2 regions of the Bradyrhizobium sp. LB11.1 genome follow, and region 1 is predicted to be linked to the other one. Evidence: riboswitches for the same ligand, from Rfam matches in the RefSeq annotation. Region 1 holds a riboswitch; the other holds the start of a gene.

The links. A riboswitch is a leader RNA that binds a small molecule or an ion and turns the genes downstream of it on or off. The one in region 1 is predicted to bind S-adenosylmethionine.
Region 2: it holds a riboswitch for S-adenosylmethionine, as region 1 does, so the genes downstream of both, metX (homoserine O-acetyltransferase MetX) here and ABIA96_RS06260 (O-succinylhomoserine sulfhydrylase) in region 1, are expected to answer to the same signal.

Annotation. Positions count from the first base shown of each region.
Region 1 is NZ_JBEPTH010000002.1:494,921-498,444, reverse strand. It holds gene ABIA96_RS06260 (O-succinylhomoserine sulfhydrylase) at 1-1,152, opposite strand, end outside; SAM riboswitch at 1,223-1,302, opposite strand; gene ABIA96_RS06255 (2'-deoxycytidine 5'-triphosphate deaminase) at 1,413-2,519, shown strand; gene ABIA96_RS06250 (PAS domain S-box protein) at 2,688-3,101, shown strand; gene ABIA96_RS06245 (hypothetical protein) at 3,208-3,524, shown strand, end outside.
Region 2 is NZ_JBEPTH010000002.1:221,275-224,798, reverse strand. It holds gene ABIA96_RS04925 (pyridoxal phosphate-dependent aminotransferase) at 1-393, opposite strand, end outside; gene ABIA96_RS04920 (chorismate mutase) at 428-1,276, opposite strand; SAM riboswitch at 1,459-1,538, shown strand; gene metX (homoserine O-acetyltransferase MetX) at 1,629-2,843, shown strand; gene metW (methionine biosynthesis protein MetW) at 2,859-3,521, shown strand.

The DNA of each region.
Region 1 (3,524 bases):
CGCATGCTCGAGCCCGGCCGAGAAGCGAATGAATCCTTCGCCGATCCCGAGCTCGGCGCGCACGTCCGGCTTCAGGCGCTGATGTGTCGTCGTCGCCGGATGCGTGACGAGGCTCTTGGCATCGCCGAGATTGTTCGAGATCTTCGCAAGCTTCAGCTCGTTGAGCACGCGGAATGCCGCGGCCTTGCCGCCCTTGACCTCGAAGCCGACCAGCGTCGACCCGCCGCGCATCTGCTTTTTCACCAGTGCGGCCTGCGGATGATCGGCGCGGCCGGGATAGACCAGTCGCGCAATCTTGGGATGGCTCGCCAGTACGTCGGCGATGCGGCCTGCGGTGTCGGTCTGCGCGCGCACGCGCACGCCGAGCGTCTCCAGGCCCTTGAGCAGGACCCAGGCGTTGAACGGCGAGATCGACGGGCCGGTCTGGCGCATGAAATTGTGGATGTGCTCGGTGATGAAGGCTTCCGAGGACAGGATGATGCCGCCGAGACAGCGGCCCTGGCCGTCGATGTGCTTGGTCGCAGAGTAGACGACGACGTCGGCACCCAGCGCCAGCGGGCTCTGCCAGATAGGCGTCGCGAACACGTTGTCGACGACGAGCCGCGCGCCGCCGTTATGCGCGATCTCCGCGATTGCGGGAATGTCGAGCACGTCGAGTGTCGGATTGGTCGGGCTCTCCAGGAAGAACGTCTTGGTGTTCGGCTTGAGCGCACGCTGCCACTGGTCGAGATCGAAGCCGTCGACCAGCGTCGTCTCGATGCCATAGCGCGGCAGCAGATCCTGGATGACGTAGAGACACGAGCCGAACAGTGCCTTCGAAGCCACGACATGATCGCCGGCTTTCAGCGGCGCCAGGATCGCGGTCGTCACCGCCGCCATGCCGGTTGCTGCCGAGCGGGCGGCTTCGGCGCCTTCGAGCTCGATCATGCGGCGCTCGAACATCGCGATCGTCGGGTTCGAGTAGCGCGAATAGATAAAGCCTGGATCCTCGCCCTTGAACCGCGCCTCGCACTCCTCGGCGCTGTTGTAAACGTAGCCCTGGGTCAGGAACAGCGACTCCGACGTCTCGCCATATTGCGAGCGCAAGGTGCCGGAATGGACCAGACGGGTTTCGGGACGGTAGTGCGTGGCGGACGCCGGGGACTTCGACATAGGACCTCCTCTGCGTGACCATCGAAAATGGTCACAAAAAAACCGGCCTGGATATCTCCACGGGCCGGGATCACAGAGGTCCCCGGCCTGTTTAGCGACTTATTTAACGTGGCTGCAAGCCGGCCGGCTCAAATCACCACGGGATAAGTCATCCTCATATTCCGCAATGCCCTTTCCGTCAAGACGTCCATCGGATAGCCGTAAAACGCTAGTATTTCCCGCATGTCGGGACGCGTTTGTCCCCGGATGAGGACCCCCGGTTGAGTTTCACCGTCGCTGCCGACGCCAATGGTATCCTGCCCGACCGCATGATCGCGGCGATGGCGGAAGCGGGGCTCATCCTGCCCGCATACGATTTCGTCGAGAGCCAGATCCAGCCGGCGAGCCTCGATCTGCGCCTCGGCGATATCGCCTATCGCGTCCGCGCGAGCTTCCTGCCTGGCCCCGGCGCCACCGTCGCCGAGCGCATCGACGAATTGAAGCTGCACGAGTTCAGCCTCGCGGACGGTGCGGTGCTGGAGACCAACTGCGTCTACATCGTGCCGTTGCTTGAAAGCCTCGCACTGCCGCCGGACATCGTCGCGGCGGCGAACCCCAAAAGCTCCACCGGGCGCCTCGACGTCTTCACCCGCGTGATCGCCGACGGCACCCGCCGCTTCGACATGATCGGTGCCGGCTATCACGGTCCGCTCTATGCCGAGATCAGCCCGAAGACATTTCCAGTGCTGGTCAGCGAGGGCTCGCGGCTGTCGCAGGTCCGCTTCCGCACCGGAGACGCCATCCTCAACATTGACGAACTCGAGGCGTTGCATGCGACTGAGCGTCTCGTCGATGTCGACGATGCCGATCTCACCGGCGGCGTTGCCGTCTCGGTCGACCTGTCCGGCCAAAAGGCGAATGGATTTGTCGGCTACCGCGCCAAGCGCCACACCGGCGTGGTCGATGTCGATCGTCGCGCGGGCTATGCGGTCGAGGACTTCTGGGAGCCGATCGCGGCGCGTCCCGACGGCAGATTGATCCTCGATCCCGGCGAGTTCTACATCCTCGCGTCGAAAGAGGCCGTGCAGGTCCCGCCCGACTATGCCGCGGAGATGGTGCCGTTCGATCCGCTGGTCGGCGAATTCCGCGTGCACTATGCCGGCTTCTTCGACCCCGGCTTCGGCTATGCCGGCGCCGGCGGCCAAGGCGCGCGCGCCGTGCTGGAAGTGCGCTCGCGCGAAGTGCCGTTCATCCTCGAGCACGGCCAGATCGTCGGCCGTCTCGTCTATGAGAAAATGCTGGCCCGCCCCGACGCCATGTACGGCCAGCGCATCGGCTCCAACTACCAGGCCCAGGGCCTGAAGCTGAGCAAGCATTTTCGGGTGTAGCTGCATACTCCGCTGTCATGCCCCGGCTTGACCGGGGCATCCAGTACGCCGCGGCCTCTCGATTTAATCACTGCCGCCTCTGGAATACTGGATCGCCCGATCAAGTCGGGCGATGACACCGAATGTGTGTCAGGATGTGCAAAATCCAGCGACATGCGAGGTCTCGCCATGACCGATCAATCCCAACTCGACGGAAACATCCTCAACGACGTCGCCGATGCGCTGATCTATTCGGATCGCTCCGGCACGATCACGCGCTGGAATCGCGCGTCCACCGCGCTGTTCGGCTTCACGGCAGGAGACGCGCTCGGCCAGAATCTCGATCTGATTATCCCCGAGCATCTGCGGGCCGCCCACTGGAAGGGCTTTGAGGCCGCGCTTGCCAGCGGCGCGATGAAGCTTGCGGGCCGGCCGACGCTGACCCGCGCGTTGCACAAGAGCGGACGCAAGCTCTACATCGAGATGACTTTCGCGCTGGTGAGAGATGCCGGGGGCGCGGTTCTCGGATCGGTTGCGATGGCACGTGACGTCACCGAGCGCGTCGAACGCGAGCGCGCGGCCAAGACCTCGCAAAATTCGTGATGCGGAATTGACGCGCCGTCGTGCAGGGCGTCCTGCGCGAAGGTCAGGTTGCCTGCTGCCGGGCGCGGTGACACACTCGATCAAAATAGCGATCGGGAGTGAGAGCATGACCGCAGCAGACGCCGCGCAGGACGCGCAATGGAAACGCTGGCGCGCGGTCGCCGACCTTTATCACGCCTATTTCACCGGCCTCATCCTCACCGTGGTCACGCGACGCGGCACGGCGGATGCCGCCGAATTCGTCTTCCGCGTGTTTCGCCGCCAGCAGCAGGAGCGCTTCCTGCCCGGCTTGGAAAAGCTCGGCCTCAGCCATCTGCCGCCGGCGGTGGCAGCCGCGCGATATCACTACCTCTCCAACTGGATCGGCGGCGTCCACGTCGAATACATGTATGAGAGCGATACCAAGGCCTGGATCCGCTATCC
Region 2 (3,524 bases), 270 kb from region 1:
CGCGACCACGTTCCTGGCGCCGACGGCCATGGTCGCGATCGGGTAGACCAGGAAGCCGTGCGTGGTCGAGATCGCCTCGTCGCCGTGGCTGAGATAGGTGTGGGCGAGCAGATTGAGGATCTCGTCCGAGCCGGCGCCGCAGATGATGCGGTTGGGATCGAGCCCGAAAGAACGGCCGATCGCTTCGCGCAGCACGCGCGAGGTTCCTTCCGGGTAGTCTTCCAGATGGTCCGCGACGTGCTTGAAGGCCTCGATCGCCTTGGGGGAGGGTCCGAACGGGGTCTCGTTGGCCGAAAGCTTGAACACCTTGCGGCCCGGCTCTGCGACCGGGCTCTTGCCGGGCGTGTAGGGCGCAATATCGAGAATGCCGGGATTCGGCACGGGGCGGGACATCATTAACTCCGGATAGGCTAGGTCAGTTCGCGATCTACGATTTCAACCCGGTCGGGGGCACCGTATAGCGCGTTGCGTGGCTGCCGACGAGGGCTGTGGAACGCACCGAGGCCCCCGCGTCGATCAGGGCAGCCTTGATTTTGTCGATGCTGGTCGCGCTCGTGACCGAGACCAGAAGTGCCGCGCCGTCGAAGGCGGTATCGGGCACTGCCACGATCTCGGCGAGCGGCGACAGCGCCCGCGCGACCTCGGCGTTCCACCCTGATACGCGCACGCTGAAGGTTTCGACCTCCGTCACCACGGCGCTGTCGGCGACGCGCGAGACCGCGAACACGGGCAGCGCCGCCGGATGATCGGCGCGCTCGACGAAGGGCAGCCGTGCAATGATCTTCGGCGCGCCGTCTGATTCCAGCTCCAGCCACCACGGCGTGCGGCTCGACGTCGCCGAGACCAGCGCCAGATCGCCCTTGGACTTCGCCACCGCCTCGACCGCAGCCTGCGCGCTGAAATGCGCGACGTAAGGAACCGTGAAGCCGAAATGGAAGCGCACGGAATCACGCATCGCCGGCTCGCTCACCGAGATGTCGGCATGCACGGAGAACGGCGCCTGGACATAGGTGAACGTGGAGATGATGACGCGCCAGATGCTCTCGACCGTGTCGAGCGGGAGGATGCCGCGATGGCGCTGCACGATGTCACGCATCATGGACGCCTCGCGCGCCGGGCGGAACGCCGAGCCGACCTCCTGGGTCTGCTTCACCTGGATCAGGCGGTCGATGATGTCGCCGCGCTGCATCAACAGGCGGTGCATGCCCTCGTCGATCGCGTCGATCTCCTTGCGCAATTCCTGGAGCGATGGTGGCGCGGGCGGACGTTGGGACATATCTGACAAGGTTGCTGAGAGGCATTCCAAATGCGGGCGGGCAAGCCGGATCCGCTGCGGGTCAATGTCCTGATTAGGCAGTCAGGGCGGCGAAAGCAAAGGCCTTTTTGGCCGGCGCATCAGGGATGATTTTGGCGAATCCGGACCGCGACTTGACGAAAACCGCCCAAGACAGTAGGTTTTGCCTGTTCCGTGGTCATTTGAGCCGGCCGGCTTGCAGCCACGTTAAAAAACTCGCTAAACAGGCCGGGGACGTTTTCGATCCCGGCCGAACCTATCGTTCAGGCCGGGTTTTTTATGGCCTGATTTCATCGCGGTCAAAAGTCTGATCGCAAACGAGGTCGATGGTCAGATGGTTGGCGTCAAGTCTGTCCCCAGTCCCGCGATCAGTGCCGACGATCGGTCGCATGAGGTCGATCATCCGAGTTCAGAGGTCGCGCAGTTCGGCGCCGACCAGCCGCTGCGGCTCGATTGCGGCATCGATCTCACCCCGTTCCAGATCGCCTACAAGACCTATGGCGAGCTCAACGCCGATCGCTCCAACGCCGTGCTGATCTGCCATGCGCTGACCGGCGATCAGCACGTCGCCAATGTGCACCCGGTCACCGGCAAGTCCGGCTGGTGGGATACGCTGGTCGGCGCAGGTCGACCGCTCGATCCGAGCCGCTACTTCATCATCTGCGCCAACGTGATCGGCGGCTGCATGGGCTCGACCGGCCCGGCCTCGATCAATCCCGCGACCGGCAAGGTGTGGGGCCTGGATTTTCCCGTCATCACCATTCCCGACATGGTGCGCGCGCAGGCGATGCTGATCGACCGGCTCGGCGTGGACACGCTGTTCGCTGTCGTCGGCGGCTCGATGGGCGGCATGCAGGTGCTGCAATGGACCGCGGCCTACCCCAAGCGCGTATACTCGGCGCTGGCGATTGCCTGCTCGACGCGGCACTCGGCGCAGAACATCGCCTTCCACGAGCTCGGTCGTCAGGCCGTGATGGCCGATCCCGACTGGCATAATGGCGCCTACGCCGATCAGGGCATCCATCCGCATCGCGGCCTCGCGGTCGCGCGCATGGCGGCGCACATCACTTATCTCTCGGACGCGGCGCTGCATCGCAAGTTCGGCCGCCGCATGCAGGACCGCGAGCTGCCGACCTTCTCGTTCGACGCCGACTTCCAGGTCGAGTCCTATCTGCGCTACCAGGGCTCGTCCTTTGTCGAGCGCTTCGACGCCAACTCCTATCTCTATCTGACCCGCGCGATGGACTACTTTGACATCGCCGGCGACCATGGCGGCGTGCTTGCGAAAGCGTTCGCGGACATCCAGACGCGCTTCTGCGTGGTCTCCTTCACCAGCGACTGGCTGTTCCCGACCTCGGAATCGCGCGCGCTGGTCCATGCGCTGAATGCGTCGAGCGCGCGGGTGTCGTTCGCCGAGATCGAGACCGATCGCGGCCACGATGCCTTCCTGCTCGACGTGCCCGAGTTCTTGGACATCTCCCGCGCCTTCCTGCAATCGGCCGGCAAGGCGCGCGGGCTCACCGGCAAGAACACTGACAGGAACGACTGACAAGGACGGCTAGCGATGTCTGTACAGGAAGTGCTGCCGCTCAACGGCCTCGCTGCGGAGCAGTCCGGCCCATTTCGCGCCGACCATCTGCTGGTCGCCGAGATGGTCAAGCCGGGATCGAAAGTGCTCGACGTCGGCTGCGGCGAGGGCGATCTGCTTCAGCTGCTGGAGACCCGCGGCATCGACGGCCGCGGCATCGAGCTGTCGCGCGAGGGCGTCAACCGCTGCGTGGCAAAAGGCCTCGCGGTGGTACAGGGTGATGCCGACACCGACCTGGTGAATTATCCGGATGACGCCTTCGATTACGTGATCCTGTCGCAGACGCTGCAGGCGACGCGACAGCCGAAGGTGGTGCTTGAGAATCTCCTGCGCATCGGTCGCTGCGCCATCGTCTCGTTCCCGAATTTCGGCTTCTGGCGGATGCGCCTCCAACTCCTGGTCGGCGGCCACATGCCGCGCACGGAGAATCTGCCGGCCAGCTGGTACGACACCGCCAACATCCATTTCTGCACCATCAAGGACTTCGTTGAGCTTTGCGACACCATCGGCGTCAAGATGGAGCGCGCCGAAGCGCTCGACCTCTACGGCCGCCCGCTGCGGTTGCGGTTGCCGTGGTGGGTGTGGAATCTGTTCGGCGAGCAGGGCGTGTTTTTGCTCAGCCGCGGACAGGGGAAGTAGTCG